One region of the Kitasatospora sp. NPDC101235 genome, then DNA from elsewhere that is predicted to be linked to it. Evidence: predicted binding sites of a transcription regulator. Region 1 holds the regulator's gene; each other region holds the start of a gene.
What was found. The regulator HrcA, encoded in region 1, represses chaperone genes, less so after heat shock. The targets are predictions, from matches to a motif close to TTNGCACTCNGNNNNNCNGAGTGCNAA.

Region 1 (4,613 bases):
GCCGGTACGGCTTGGCGCCCGCCTCGGCGAACGCGGCCAGCTCCTCCGGGGAGACCCCGCCCTCCGGGCCGACCACCAGAAGAAGGTCGCCGCGCTCCGGCAGCCCGGCATGCGCCAGCGGCTCGGCGCCCTCCTCGTGCAGCACGGCGGCGAACGCGGCCTGTGCCAGCACCGGTGCCAGCTGCCTGGTGGTCATCGGCTCGCGGACCTCGGGGAAGCGCAGCCGGCGGGACTGCTTGCCCGCCTCCCGGGCCGTGGCCCGCCACTTGGCGAGCGCCTTGGCGCCGCGCTCGCCCTTCCACTGGGTGATGCAGCGCGAGGCGGCCCACGGGATCACCACGTCCACGCCGACCTCGGTCATGGTCTCCACGGCCAGCTCACCGCGGTCGCCCTTGGGCAGCGCCTGGACCACCACGATCCGCGGCGCGGGCTCCGGCTCCCGGCGCACGGCGGCGACCGTCACGTCGATCGCGTCCTTGCCGAGCACCTCGGCGACCGTGCCGTCCACGCCGAGCCCCAGCCCGTCGGCCAGGGTCACCGCCTCGCCCGGCTCCAGCCGCTTCACCGCGGCCGCGTGCCGCCCCTCCGGGCCGTCCAGGCGCACCACGGCCCCGGGCACGGCGGCGGCGATCCGCTCGGTCTCGACGACGAAGACGGGCGCGGTCATGACGGAGAACCTCCAGGAGTGGGACGGAAACACGGAAGAGGTGCCGGGGGCCTTCCCCCGGCACCCCTCCGCGGACGGCTACCGGCCGTTAAAGGCGTCCTTCAGCCGGGAGAAGAGGCCCTGCTGGCCCGGCGCGAACTGGCCGGCCGGCCGCTCCTCGCCGCGCAGCACCGCGAGGCGGCGCAACAGCTCCTCCTGCTCGGCGTCGAGCTTGCCGGGCGTCTTCACCTCGACATGCACTATCAGGTCGCCCCGGCCGCCACCGCGCAGGTGGGTGATGCCCCGGCCGTGCAGCGGGATCGACTGGCCGGACTGGGTGCCGGGCCGGATGTCGACCTCCTCCAGGCCGTCCAGGGTCTGCAGCGGCACCTGGGTGCCGAGCGCGGCCGCCGTCATCGGGATGGTGACGGTGCAGTGCAGGTCGTCCCCGCGCCGCTGGAAGATGGTGTGGGCGGTCTCGGCGATCTCGACGTACAGGTCGCCGGCCGGGCCGCCGCCGGGGCCGACCTCGCCCTCGCCGGCCAGCTGGATCCGGGTGCCGTTGTCGACACCGGCCGGGATCTTGACGGTCAGGGTGCGGCGGGCCCGCACGCGGCCGTCGCCGGCGCACTCCGGGCACGGGGTCGGCACGACGGTGCCGAAGCCCTGGCACTGCGGGCAGGGGCGGGAGGTCATGACCTGGCCCAGGAAGGACCGGGTGACCTGGGAGACCTCGCCCTTGCCGCGGCACATGTCACAGGTCTGCGCCGAGGTTCCGGGGGCCGCGCCCTCGCCGCTGCAGGTGGTGCAGGTGACGGCGGTGTCGACCTGGAGCTCCTTGGTGGTGCCGAAGGCGGCCTCCTCCAGGGTGATCTCCAGCCGGATCATGGCGTCCTGGCCGCGGCGGGTGCGCGAGCGCGGGCCGCGCTGGCCGGCCGCGGCGCCGAAGAAGGCGTCCATGATGTCGGAGAAGCCGAAGCCCGCCGCGCCGGCGCCGAAGCCGCCCGCACCGCCGCCGCCGCCCGGGGACAGCGGGTCCCCGCCGAGGTCATAGACCTGACGCTTCTGCGGGTCGGAGAGCACCTCGTAGGCGGCGTTGATCTCCTTGAACCGCTCCTGCGTCTTCGGGTCCGGGTTGACGTCCGGGTGCAGTTCGCGTGCCAGGCGCCGGAACGCCTTCTTGATCTCGTCCTGCCCCGCATCCCGTCGGACGCCGAGTACCGCGTAGTAGTCCGTGGCCACCAAATGCTCCGCTTGTTCCGCCTGTAGTAGTGCTGCGACTGGACGCCCCCGTTAGATTTCTAACGGCGGCCTTTGCTAGGACTCGGCCAGGATCTGGCCCACGTACCGCGCCACCGCTCGCACCGCCCCCATTGTGCCCGGGTAATCCATCCGGGTCGGACCGATCACACCCAGTTTGGCCACGCTCTCGTCGCCCGAACCGTAGCCGACCGAGACGATCGAGGTGGAAGTCAGCCCCTCGTAGGTGTTCTCCCGCCCGATCCGGACCGTCATCGCGGCGTCCGCGGTCTCACCCAGGAGGCGGAGCAGGACGACCTGCTCCTCCAGGGCCTCCAGCACCGGCTGGATGGTGAGCGGGAAGTCGTGCCCGAAGCGGGTCAGGTTGGCCGTGCCGGCCAGCATGATCCGCTCCTCGTTCTGTTCGGCGAGGGTCTCGAACAGCGTCGCCAGGACCGTGCTGACGGTCGGCCGGTCGACCTGCTCGAAGTGCGCCGGGAGTTCCTCCAGCAGTCCGGGGACCTCCGGGAGGCGCCGGCCGGTGGCTCTCGCGTTGATCCGGGCCCGCAGGTCCGCCAGCACCGTCTCGCCGACCGCGCCCGGGCAGTCGACCATCCGCTGCTCGACCCGACCGGTGTTGGTGATCAGCACCAGCATCACCTTGGCCGGGGCCAGCGCCACCAGCTCGATGTGCCGGACGGTGGAGCGCGACAGCGAGGGGTACTGCACCACCGCGACCTGCCGGGTCAGCTGGGCGAGCAGCCGCACGGTGCGGGCGACCACGTCGTCCAGGTCGACCGCGCCGTCCAGGAAGTGCCGGATGGCCCGGCGCTCGGGGGCGCTCATCGGCTTGATCTCGGCGAGCTTGTCGACGAAGAGGCGGTACCCCTTGTCGGTCGGGATGCGGCCGGCACTGGTGTGCGGCTGGTGGATGTAGCCCTCCTCCTCCAGCGCCGCCATGTCGTTGCGGACGGTCGCCGGCGACACCCCGAGGTTGTGCCGCTCCACCAGGGCCTTGGAACCGACCGGCTCCTCGGTGCCCACGTAGTCCTGCACGATCGCGCGGAGCACGGCGAGCTTGCGGTCGTCCAGCTGGCGGACCTCACCGGCCATGGGGCACGCACCTCCGTCTTCGCACGTTGTCCGACTGTGTCCCTTGCTGCTGCGGGCCGCTCCGGAAGGCCCCGGCCTTGGCACTCTGAACACGCGAGTGCCAAATCCGTACCTGCCAGTGTAAGGCCCGGGTCCTACGGCAGGAACGGCCCGACCGGGGTGATCCTCCCCGCAGTTCCGCCCACGGCCCGCGGGGCGCCGACGGTTCGATCCTCCCGGCGCCGGGATGGTGCCGGGAGGCCGTCCGGGTGGCAGCATCGATATCGACGGCGAACGGAGGAGCAAGCGATGTCGAGCTCGGGCCAGCACACCCGTTTCGCACCTGATCGCGGCCTGACCAGCCGCATGGTCGCGACGATGTTCGTGATCGGGCTGCTGTACGTCGGTTTCACGGGCCTGCTGATCGCGCTTCTGCGCGGCGCCTGGCCACTGATCGTCCTGCTGTCCGGCGGGCTGTTCGTCGCCCAGTTCTGGTTCAGCGACAAGATCACCGAGCGGGCGATGGGCGCCCGCCAGGTGTCCGCGGAGCAGTTCCCCCAGCTGCACGGCACCGTCGACCGGCTCTGCGCCCTGGCCGACATGCCCAAGCCCCGGGTGGCGGTCGCCGACAACGACATGCCGAACGCCTTCGCCACCGGCCGCAACCCGCAGAACGCGGTGGTCTGCGTGACCACCGGACTGCTGCGCCGGCTGGAGCCGGAGGAACTGGAGGGCGTCCTCGCGCACGAGCTGTCGCACGTCGCCCACCGGGACGTCGCGGTGATGACGATCGCCGGCTTCCTCGGCGTCCTCGCCGGGGCGATGACCCGGATCGCGATGTACGGCGGGTTCATGGGCGGCGGGCGCAACAACAACGACCAGAACGCGGCCATCGTGGCCCTGATCATCCCGCTGGTGTCGATGGTCGTCTACGCGATCAGCTTCCTGCTCACCCGGCTGCTGTCCCGCTACCGCGAGCTGGCCGCCGACCGCGCCGCCGCCCAGCTCACCGGCCGGCCCAGCGCACTGGCCGCGGCCCTCACCAAGGTGACCGGGCAGATCGCGGCCATCCCCACCGAGGACCTGCGCAAGTCGCAGCCGTACAACGCCTTCTACTTCGCCCCTGCGCTGAGCGCCCGGGAGACCGCCTCGCAGCTGTTCTCCACCCACCCGACGCTGGAGAAGCGGCTGGCGCAGCTGGCGAGGATCTCCGAGCAGCTCGGCCACTGACCCCCGATGTGAAAGGACCGCCGTGGGAATCCTGGACGCCCTGTTCGGCCGCACCAAGCCCGTCAAGCCCGACCTCGACCAGCTGTTCGGCGTGCCGTCCGCCGCGCTCACCCTGGAGGCCGGGGCCGGGTTCACCCCCACCGGGCTCGGCTCGGTCTGCTTCGCCGCCGTCGAGGGCGCGGCCTTCGTCCAGGTCGAGCAGCAGGTCCGGGCGCTGCTGGACGCCGACACCGAGCGCGGCGGCGTCCCGGTGGAGGCCTCCAGGGACGGCTACGGCTACTCCTGGCTGCTCGCCCGGCACCGGCCCGAGGAGCTGCCGGAGCTGGTGAACGACCTGCACGCGGTCAACAGCGAGCTGGAGGCGAACGGCTTCGGGCCGCAGCTGCTCTGCTCGCTCGTCGCCTTC
Region 2 (4,613 bases), on a different contig from region 1:
TTCTCGCGCGGCTGTCGTCGACAGGCCCCGGCGGGACAGGTGCCAATTCCGGCCCGTGTCGCGACCGCGCCACGGGGAAGATGAGGAGAGAGGCCTCGCCGTCATGGCTATCACCGAGACGACCCCTTCCGGCGCCGCACCCGCCCCCAGCCTTCGGCCGGGGGGACTCCCACCCGTCGACCTCGGCCCCGCCGCCGCGCTGTCCTGTCGGGAGTGCGGCACCCGCTTCCCGCTCGGTCCCAGCTTCGCCTGCCTGGAGTGCTTCGGCCCGCTGGAGATCGCCTACGAGTTCGGCAGCGAGGGCGCCGAGGAGCTGCGCAAGCGGATCGAGGCCGGTCCGGCGTCCATCTGGCGCTACGCGCCGCTGCTGCCGGTTCCGGCCGACGTGGCCTCGAAGCCCAACCTGAACCCGGGGTGGACCCCGCTGGTCAAGGCGGACAACCTGGGCCGGGAGCTCGGTTTCACCGCCCAGCTGCACATCAAGGACGACTCCGGCAACCCGACGCACTCGTTCAAGGACCGGGTGGTCGCGTGCGCGATCGAGGCGGCCCGGGCGTTCGGGTACACCACGCTGTCCTGCTCCTCGACCGGCAACCTGGCCGGCGCGGTGGGGGCGGCGGCGGCCCGGGCCGGGTTCCGGTCCTGCGTGTTCATCCCGCACGACCTGGAGCAGGGCAAGGTCGTCATGGCCGGGGTGTACGGCGGCGAGCTGGTCGGCATCGAGGGCAACTACGACGACGTGAACCGCTTCTGCTCGGAGCTGATCGGCGACCCGGCCGGCGAGGGCTGGGGCTTCGTCAACGTGAACCTGCGGCCGTACTACGGCGAGGGTTCCAAGACGCTGGCGTACGAGATCTGCGAGCAGCTCGGCTGGCGGCTGCCGGAGCAGATCGTGATCCCGATCGCCTCGGGCTCGCAGCTGACCAAGATCGACAAGGGTCTCCAGGAGCTGATCAGGCTCGGCCTGGTCGAGGACCGGCCGTACCGGATCTTCGGCGCCCAGGCCGAGGGCTGCTCGCCGGTGTCGGCCGCGTTCAAGGCCGGCCGGGACGTGATCAAGCCGGTCAAGCCGGACACCATCGCCAAGTCGCTGGCGATCGGCAACCCGGCCGACGGCCCGTACGTGCTGGACATCGCCCGCCGGACCGGTGGCGCGGTGGAGGACGTCACGGACGCCGAGGTCGTGGCGGCGATCCGGCTGCTGGCGCGGACCGAGGGCGTCTTCGCCGAGACCGCGGGCGGGGTGACCGTCGGCGTGCTGAAGAAGCTGGTCGAGACCGGGCAGCTGGACCCGGCCAAGGAGACCGTCGCGATCAACACCGGCGACGGCCTGAAGACCCTGGACGCCGTCTCCGACGCCGGGATGACCGCCGTCATCCGCCCGACGCTGGACTCGTTCCGCGACGCCGGCCTCGCGTCCCTCTGAACCACCCCGACAGACCCCGCCCCCGCAAGGAGAGTCATGAGCGCCAACGTCCGCATCCCCACCATCCTGCGCACCTACACCGGCGGCGCCTCCGAGGTGGCCGCCGAGGGTGCCACCCTGGCCGAGGTCATCGCCGACCTGGAGAAGAACCACGCGGGCATCTCGGCCCGCATCCTGGACGACACCGGCAAGCTGCGCCGCTTCGTGAACGTCTACGTGAACGACGACGACGTGCGCTTCGCCGAGGGCCTGGCGACCGAGGTGAAGGACGGCGCCGGCATCTCGATCATCCCGGCGGTGGCCGGCGGCTGCTGAGCCGTCCGGAGAACCCGCGGTCGCCCGCGCGTACGGAATTCCGCTCTCCGTATGCGTGGGCGACCGCCTGCATTCCGGCGGGAATATTTCCGGGTCGAGTCGGAGTAGAGTGTGGCTCGGCTGGGAACAGGGTTTCCCTTTCGGCCTCCGCAGAGCTCGGCCCGGGGATCTCCCGCCGCTGGCGGCGGCCCGTGAAACATGTCAGGCAGATGTCAGAATTACCGCGGTGATTTGGGTAATTCGTCCGCTATGTCCGGCGTGGAATGCCGAGATTTTCCCGATTCAGCCCGTCCTGTCCGTTGACGCCGCGGTGGAATTACCGGCGGCTGGCCCTGTTGCAGAGGGCTTCGATCCGGATACATTCAGCGGCGGTCGACGCAATCACCCGCTCACCGGAAGCCGCTCGGCGCTCCGCGCGGAGGGTTGCGGCGTGCACGGCTGCGCCCAGGGGGGGTTCCCCGGGCCGGCCTTCTAACCAACCCGGGCCCGCGACCTGCGGGCACGTGAAGGGCCAGCACAGCACTAGGGGAGTTCGGAATGGCTCAGGGCACCGTCAAGTGGTTCAACGCGGAGAAGGGCTACGGCTTCATCGCGGTCGACGGTGGTGCGGACGTCTTCGTCCACTACAGCGCGATCCAGATGGACGGCTACCGCACCCTCGAGGAGGGCCAGCGGGTCGAGTTCGAGATTTCCCAGGGACAGAAGGGCCCGCAGGCGGACATGGTTCGCGCGGCGGTCTGACCTCCTTCCGACCCCAGGAGCTCGGCGCGGCCCTCGGCTGGTGACCACTCGCTTCTCGACGGGCCCGTACGACACGTGTCGTACGGGCCCGTCGGCGTTCCCGGGCGGCCCCGGCGGCGGCTCGCGGGTTGTCGATTGGGCTTGCACTCGACCACGGTGAGTGCTAATCATTGCGTTAGCACTCACAGCGTGAGAGTGACAGCGGACCGGGTCGGTGAGGCCCCCGGGAGCGGTAGGGGAATGGACCCCCGCACACCAGGGCCGTCCGTCGCGGGCACCCCTTGGTCCGAGCAGTCGACCGTGTCCCGGAGGACCACTTCAGATGGCCAAGATCATCGCCTTTGATGAGGAAGCTCGCCGCGGCCTTGAGCGTGGCATGAACCAGCTCGCCGACGCAGTGAAGGTCACGCTCGGCCCCAAGGGTCGCAACGTCGTGCTGGAGAAGAAGTGGGGCGCCCCCACGATCACCAACGACGGTGTCTCCATCGCCAAGGAGATCGAGCTCGAGGACCCGTACGAGAAGATCGGTGCGGAGCTCGTCAAGGAGGTCGCCAAGAAGACGGACGACGTCGCGGGTGACGGCACCACCACCGCCACCGTGCTCGCCCAGGCCCTGGTTCGCGAGGGTCTGCGCAACGTCGCCGCCGGCGCCAACCCGATGGCCCTGAAGCGCGGCATCGAGAAGGCCGTCGCGGCCGTCTCCGACCAGCTGCTCGCCCAGGCCAAGGACGTGGAGACCAAGGAGCAGATCGCCTCCACCGCCTCCATCTCCGCCGCCGACACCCAGATCGGCGAGCTGATCGCCGAGGCCATGGACAAGGTCGGCAAGGAAGGCGTCATCACCGTCGAGGAGAGCAACACCTTCGGCCTGGAGCTTGAGCTCACCGAGGGCATGCGCTTCGACAAGGGCTACATCTCCGCCTACTTCGCCACCGACCTGGAGCGCATGGAGGCGACCTTCGAGGACCCGTACATCCTCATCGCCAACTCCAAGATCGGCTCGGTCAAGGACCTGCTCCCGCTGCTGGAGAAGGTCATGCAGAGCGGCAAGCCGCTGGTCATCATCGCCGAGGACGTCGAGGGCGAGGCCCTGTCGACCCTGGTCGTGAACAAGATCCGTGGCACCTTCAAGTCCGTCGCCGTCAAGGCCCCGGGCTTCGGTGACCGCCGCAAGGCCATGCTCGGCGACATCGCCATCCTCACCGGTGGCACCGTGATCTCCGAGGAGGTCGGCCTCAAGCTGGAGAACGCCGGCATCGACCTGCTGGGCACCGCCCGCAAGGTGGTCATCACCAAGGACGAGACCACCATCGTCGACGGTGGCGGCGACAGCGAGCAGGTCGCGGGCCGCGTGAACCAGATCCGCGCCGAGATCGAGAACAGCGACTCGGACTACGACCGCGAGAAGCTCCAGGAGCGCCTCGCCAAGCTGGCCGGCGGCGTGGCCGTCATCAAGGCCGGCGCGGCCACCGAGGTGGAGCTCAAGGAGCGCAAGCACCGCATCGAGGACGCCGTCCGCAACGCCAAGGCCGCCGTCGAGGAGGGCATCGTCGCCGGTGGTGGCGTCGCCCTGCTGCAGGCCGGTGTCGCGTTCGACAAGCTGGAGCTGGACGGCGACGAGGCCACCGGTGCCAACATCGTCAAGGTCGCGCTGGAGGCCCCGATCAAGCAGATCGCGACCAACGCCGGCCTGGAGGGTGGCGTCGTGGTGGAGAAGGTGCGCAACCTCCCCGCCGGTCACGGCCTGAACGCCGCCACCAACGAGTACGTCGACCTGGTCGCCGCGGGCATCATCGACCCGGCCAAGGTCACCCGCTCCGCGCTGCAGAACGCCGCCTCCATCGCGGCGCTGTTCCTCACCACCGAGGCCGTCATCGCCGACAAGCCGGAGAAGGCCGCCGCGGCCGCCGGCGGCGGCATGCCGGGCGGTGACATGGACTTCTGATCCTGATCGGATCGGTTGATTCCTCGTCCGTGTGGGCGGTTCCCTTCGGGGGCCGCCCACACGGCGTTTCGGCGTTCGGACGTGTCGACGGAGAATGGACGGATGGCTGCTGACGACATCGAGACCGCCCTGCACAACGCGCGGGCAATGATCCTGGCCGACCTCACCGCGCGGGACGTGGCGGAC
Region 3 (4,613 bases), on a different contig from region 1:
TTCTTGCCCTCACGAGGCAGGCAGGCAGACCTCGGCAACACCAGCAAAGGGAGCAAGCATGGCCACCCGTGCCGTCGTTCGCGACAGGGCCGACCGGAGTCGCGCGGCCCGCCCGACCAACCTCGAGGCCGACCGCGACCTGGTCGGCATGTACCTCGACGAGATCGCCAGGACACCCCTGCTCGATGCCGCCGAGGAGGTCGAGCTCTCACTGCGGATCGAGGCCGGCGTGTACGCCCAGCACCTGCTGGAGGAGGGCGAACTCCCCGACGGCGTCACGCGTGAGGAGCTGGAGGCGATAGCCGCCGACGCCGAGCGTGCCAAGGACGTCTTCATCCGCTCCAACCTCCGGCTCGTGGTCGCCGTCGCCCGTCGCTACCCGCGCAGCGGCCTGCCGCTGCTGGACCTCATCCAGGAGGGCAACGCGGGCTTGGTGCGCGCCGTCGAGAAGTTCGACTACGCCAAGGGCTTCAAGTTCTCCACCTACGCGACGTGGTGGATCCGGCAGGCGATCACCCGGTCCATCGCCGACCAGTCCCGCACCATCCGGCTGCCCGTGCACCTGGTGGAGGAGCTGGGGCGGATCCGGCGGGTGCAGCGGGAGAAGTCCAAGGAGCTGGGCCGCGAGGCGGAGCCGGCCGAGATCGCGGCCGAGCTGGACACCACCGAGGCCCGGATCAAGGACGTGCTGGACTGGGCGCGAGACCCGGTCAGCCTCAACATGTCGGTCGACGACGAGGGCGAGACCCAGTTCGGTGACCTCGTCGAGGACACCGGGGCCACGTCCCCCGAGGACGCCGTGATGGTCATGCTCCGCCGCGAGGAACTGGACGACCTGATCGGGCGGTTGGACGACCGCACCGCCTCGATCATCCGCTCCCGCTACGGGATGGAGGACGGCCGCGAGCGCACCCTCACCGAGGTGGGCAAGCAGCACGGCCTCACCCGCGAGCGGATCCGCCAGATCGAGAAGCACGCGCTGGCCGAGCTGAAGAAGATCGCCGACCACGCGGGCTTCGAGGCCGCCTGAGAGTCCGCCCGAGAGTCCGTTTGACGGACCACCCGGCCCACTGGCCGAGCCTCACCCGGGCCCTGGCGCGGAGCACTCCGCACCGGGGCCCGAGGCGTGCCACGGGGCTCTTAGGCTGGAGGGAAGGGACGAGCGAGGGAGTGGACAGCGTGAACGATCAGGGACAGGAAAAGGACCGGGAGCAGGACCAGGGCCAGGAGTCGCGGAAGGCCGCGGCGGCCAAGGCCCGACTGGTCTTCCGGGACCCGATGGACCAGCAGTCCAGGGACGACACCGATGCCGGCTGGGGCGACCGCCCCGGGGCCGGCGGCAGTGGTGGGCGGGGGCTGGACTGGTACCTGAGCCAGCGCCCGCCGCACCACGGGGGCTGAGGAACGGGGAGCGGGGCGAACGGCGCCTGCCGGTCAGCGAAGCGGCGTGACCAGCGCGTCGCGGATCTCGGTCAGCAGTTGGACCTCCTTGAGCTCGGCCTCCGCCGCCTCCTCGGCGACGGTCTTGCGGTGGGCCGCCAGCTTGTTCATGGGCACGATCAGAACGAAGTAGACGACCGCCGCGGTGATCAGGAACTGGAGCGCGGCGCTGAGCACCGATCCCCACAGGATGAGGATTCCGGACGTGACCTCACCGGTCGGGCTCACCTCGCAGGGCCCCTTGAGGCAGGAACTGTAGGACGAGAGGTCCTTCGTCCCGAAGACGCCGACGAGCGGATTGATCACACCCTTGACGAAGGCGTTGACGATGTTGGTGAAAGCCGCCCCGATGACCACGGCCACGGCGAGTTCGACGACATTTCCACGCAGCAGGAATTCCTTGAAGCCCTTCATGCCGCCTCGAACGACGAAGCCTTCTCCCGGTTACGGGTGATCTTCCGCAGGCCCGGACTGACAACCCGTCCGGCCCAGTACACCTCCCTGGGGCGGCGGCAGCCCGGCCCGCGCGGGCCCCAGCGCCAGTGCCGCCGCCACCGCGAGCAGCACCAGCACGGGCACCCCGGCCCGCCGCCGCACCGCACTGCGCCAGCGGTGCCACCTGCCGCACCCGCGCCGGATCGGCGGGAAGCTCGGAAGCTCCTGCCGGGGTGGCACGGCGGGTGCGGGCAGTGGAAGAGGCAGGGGCAGGGAGAAGCTCGTGGTCGTCATCGACGCACCTCCGGAGTGTCGGCGGGCCCGCCTCTCGCGGACCGGATGCCCACACGATGAGCGTTTCCGGCGAACTCGGAAAGTCCTTTCCCCAGGCCTGTGGAAAACCCGCCCCTGTGGATAACTTCGTTCACCCGCACGAGTCAGTCGGACCCGTCCGAGGTGACGGGAAGCCTGCGGCCCGGGGTGGCAGGAAACCGGCGACGGAAACGACGGGACCGACGGGACCGACGGGAACGCGGAAAGGCCCGTCGCCCCCGCGTGGAAGCGGGGCCGACGGGCCTTTCCGAGGTCTACGGACCGTCCGGGCCGGTGCCCGGCGCCGAGGTCAGCTCGCGGCCGGAGCCGGGCTGGACGAGGCCGAGGAGCCGGAGCTCGACGGCGTCGAGGAGGGCGCGGGCGTGGAGGACGGCGTCGGGGAGGTCGACGAGGACCCTGCGCCCACCGAGCTGCTGGAGGAGGAGCGGCTGTCGGTCCGGTAGAAGCCGGAGCCCTTGAACACGACGCCCACGGCCGAGAAGACCTTGCGGAGCCGTCCCTGGCAGTCGGGGCACGTGGTCAGTGCCTCGTCGGTGAACTTCTGCACCGCCTCCAGGCCGTTGCCGCACTCGGTGCACTGGTACTGGTACGTGGGCACTTGTCTTCCTCCTGGCACTCTCGCCTGATGAGTGCTAACGATGGTCAATGATGCGGCATTCCGCGGGATCAGTCCAGCGACTGCGGTGTGAGATGGACCGGGGCCCGGCCGCCGGACCGCCGCCGCCTCAGCCCTTGGCCGCGCCCACCAGCTGCGCGGCACCACCGTGCTCCGCGTAACCGGAGCCCGGACCGCCGGCCGAACCGGAGCCCGGACCGGCAGCCGCAGGAGCGCCCGACCCGACCCCCGGCGCCACCAGCAGGTGCCGCAGCGAGGCCAGCACGATCAGCCCCAACCCGGCCCCGGCGACCGGCACCAGGAACCCGGTCGAGGGCCCGTGCCCGTCGATCAGTCGGCCCGCCGCCATCGAGCCGACCGCCAGCCCCAGTCCGATGGCGCCGGTCAGCCAGGTGAAGGCCTCCGTCTTGGCCCCGTCCGCGACCAGCGTCTCGACCAGGGTGTAGCCGCTGATCAGGGTCGGCGCGATGGCCAGCCCGCAGAGCAGCCCGGCGACGGTCAGCGCGACCAGGTTGGGCATCGCCCACAGCACCGAGCAGCCCAGCACCAGCAGCGCGTAGCTGATCAGCATCCGCTGCTGCACCGGCCGCCGCCAGGCGATCACGCCGTACAGCACGCCGGCCAGCATCGAGCCGCCGGCGAAGATCCCGTACACGGTGCCGCCGGCGTCGTGCTGCCCGACCGAGTCGGCGAAGGCGTTCACCGAGACCTGCATGCCGCCGAAGACCGCGCCGACCCCGAGGAAGGTCCCGGCCAGCAGTCGGACGCCGGGGGAGGCGAGCGCCGAGGCGCGCCTGGTGCCGGGTTGCGGCACGATCCGGGTCGGTGCGGTGCGCCGCTGGGCGGCGAAGGCCAGGCCGCCGACGAGGGTCAGCGAGGCCTCGGCGACCAGGGCGGTGGCCGGGTTGGCGAGGGCGGCGATGCCGGAGGCCAGGATCGGGCCGATCACGAAGGTGAACTCGTCCGTCACGGACTCGAAGGCGAAGGCGGTGCTCACCCGGGCCGCGGAGGCCTCGGAGGCGCCGTCCGCGGTGAACTTGGCCACCCAGCGGGCCCGGACCATCGCGCCGACCTGCGGCACGCTCGCCCCGGCCGGGACGGCGGCCAGGAACAGGCACCAGGCGGGCGCGTGGCCGAGTGCGAGCGCGATCAGCACGCCGACCGAGACGGCGTGCACCAGGACGGTCGGCACGAGCACCGCGGCCTGGCCGTAGCGGTCGGCGAGCCGCCCGGTCTGCGGCCCGACCAGGGCCTGGGCGACGGCGGCGACCGCGGTGACCGTACCGGCGGTGCCGTACGAGCCGTGGGTCTGGGTGACGAGCAGCAGGATGCCCATGCTGAGCATCGCGTACGGCAGCCGCGCGACGAGGGCGGGGGCCAGGAACGTCCAGGCCCCGGGAGTGCGGAGCAGCTCGCCGTACCCGACACGGGCGGGGGCCGGAGCTGCGGGGGTGGCCGCGAAGTCCGCGGCGGTGTCGACCGTTCGGCGCGCCGTCACGGTCGGTCCTTCCTGCTGCCTGGTAGCGCGGCAGGGCATGGTGTGGCCCCGACGGCGCCGAGAGTCGTCCTCTCGCGCGTCGACCGGGGTAGATACCGGGTCGGTCCGGCGTGGTGGCCGGGGCCGGACCGCGGCCGCCGAGCGGTCGCGCCAACTCTGCGTCAGGCAGATGCTGGGGGTGGTCTAGCTGTGGTTATACGGCGTGGTCGAACCAGCATACAGTTACGCGCGTAGACCCCGCCAGCCCCACCCGTCCCGGCGACCCGGCCGCCCTGGCCCTGGAGCACCCCG

Region 2: the regulator HrcA is predicted to act here: its motif matches at 2,623-2,649, upstream of groL (chaperonin GroEL).
Region 3: the regulator HrcA is predicted to act here: its motif matches at 2,818-2,844, upstream of ACIRRH_RS03655 (FmdB family zinc ribbon protein).

What each region holds. Positions count from the first base shown of each region.
Region 1 is NZ_JBIWNZ010000001.1:140,443-145,055, reverse strand. It holds gene ACIRRH_RS00675 (16S rRNA (uracil(1498)-N(3))-methyltransferase) at 1-667, opposite strand, end outside; gene dnaJ (molecular chaperone DnaJ) at 746-1,888, opposite strand; gene hrcA (heat-inducible transcriptional repressor HrcA) at 1,964-2,998, opposite strand; gene htpX (zinc metalloprotease HtpX) at 3,287-4,207, shown strand; gene ACIRRH_RS00655 (hypothetical protein) at 4,230-4,613, shown strand, end outside.
Region 2 is NZ_JBIWNZ010000014.1:151,165-155,777, reverse strand. It holds SAM riboswitch class I at 1-87, shown strand, start outside; gene thrC (threonine synthase) at 104-1,426, shown strand; gene ACIRRH_RS23775 (MoaD/ThiS family protein) at 1,463-1,741, shown strand; gene ACIRRH_RS23770 (cold-shock protein) at 2,279-2,482, shown strand; gene groL (chaperonin GroEL) at 2,805-4,427, shown strand; gene ACIRRH_RS23760 (hypothetical protein) at 4,530-4,613, shown strand, end outside.
Region 3 is NZ_JBIWNZ010000002.1:31,497-36,109, forward strand. It holds gene ACIRRH_RS03640 (sigma-70 family RNA polymerase sigma factor) at 59-1,030, shown strand; gene ACIRRH_RS03645 (hypothetical protein) at 1,180-1,401, shown strand; gene mscL (large conductance mechanosensitive channel protein MscL) at 1,435-1,854, opposite strand; gene ACIRRH_RS03655 (FmdB family zinc ribbon protein) at 2,498-2,806, opposite strand; gene ACIRRH_RS03660 (MFS transporter) at 2,934-4,322, opposite strand.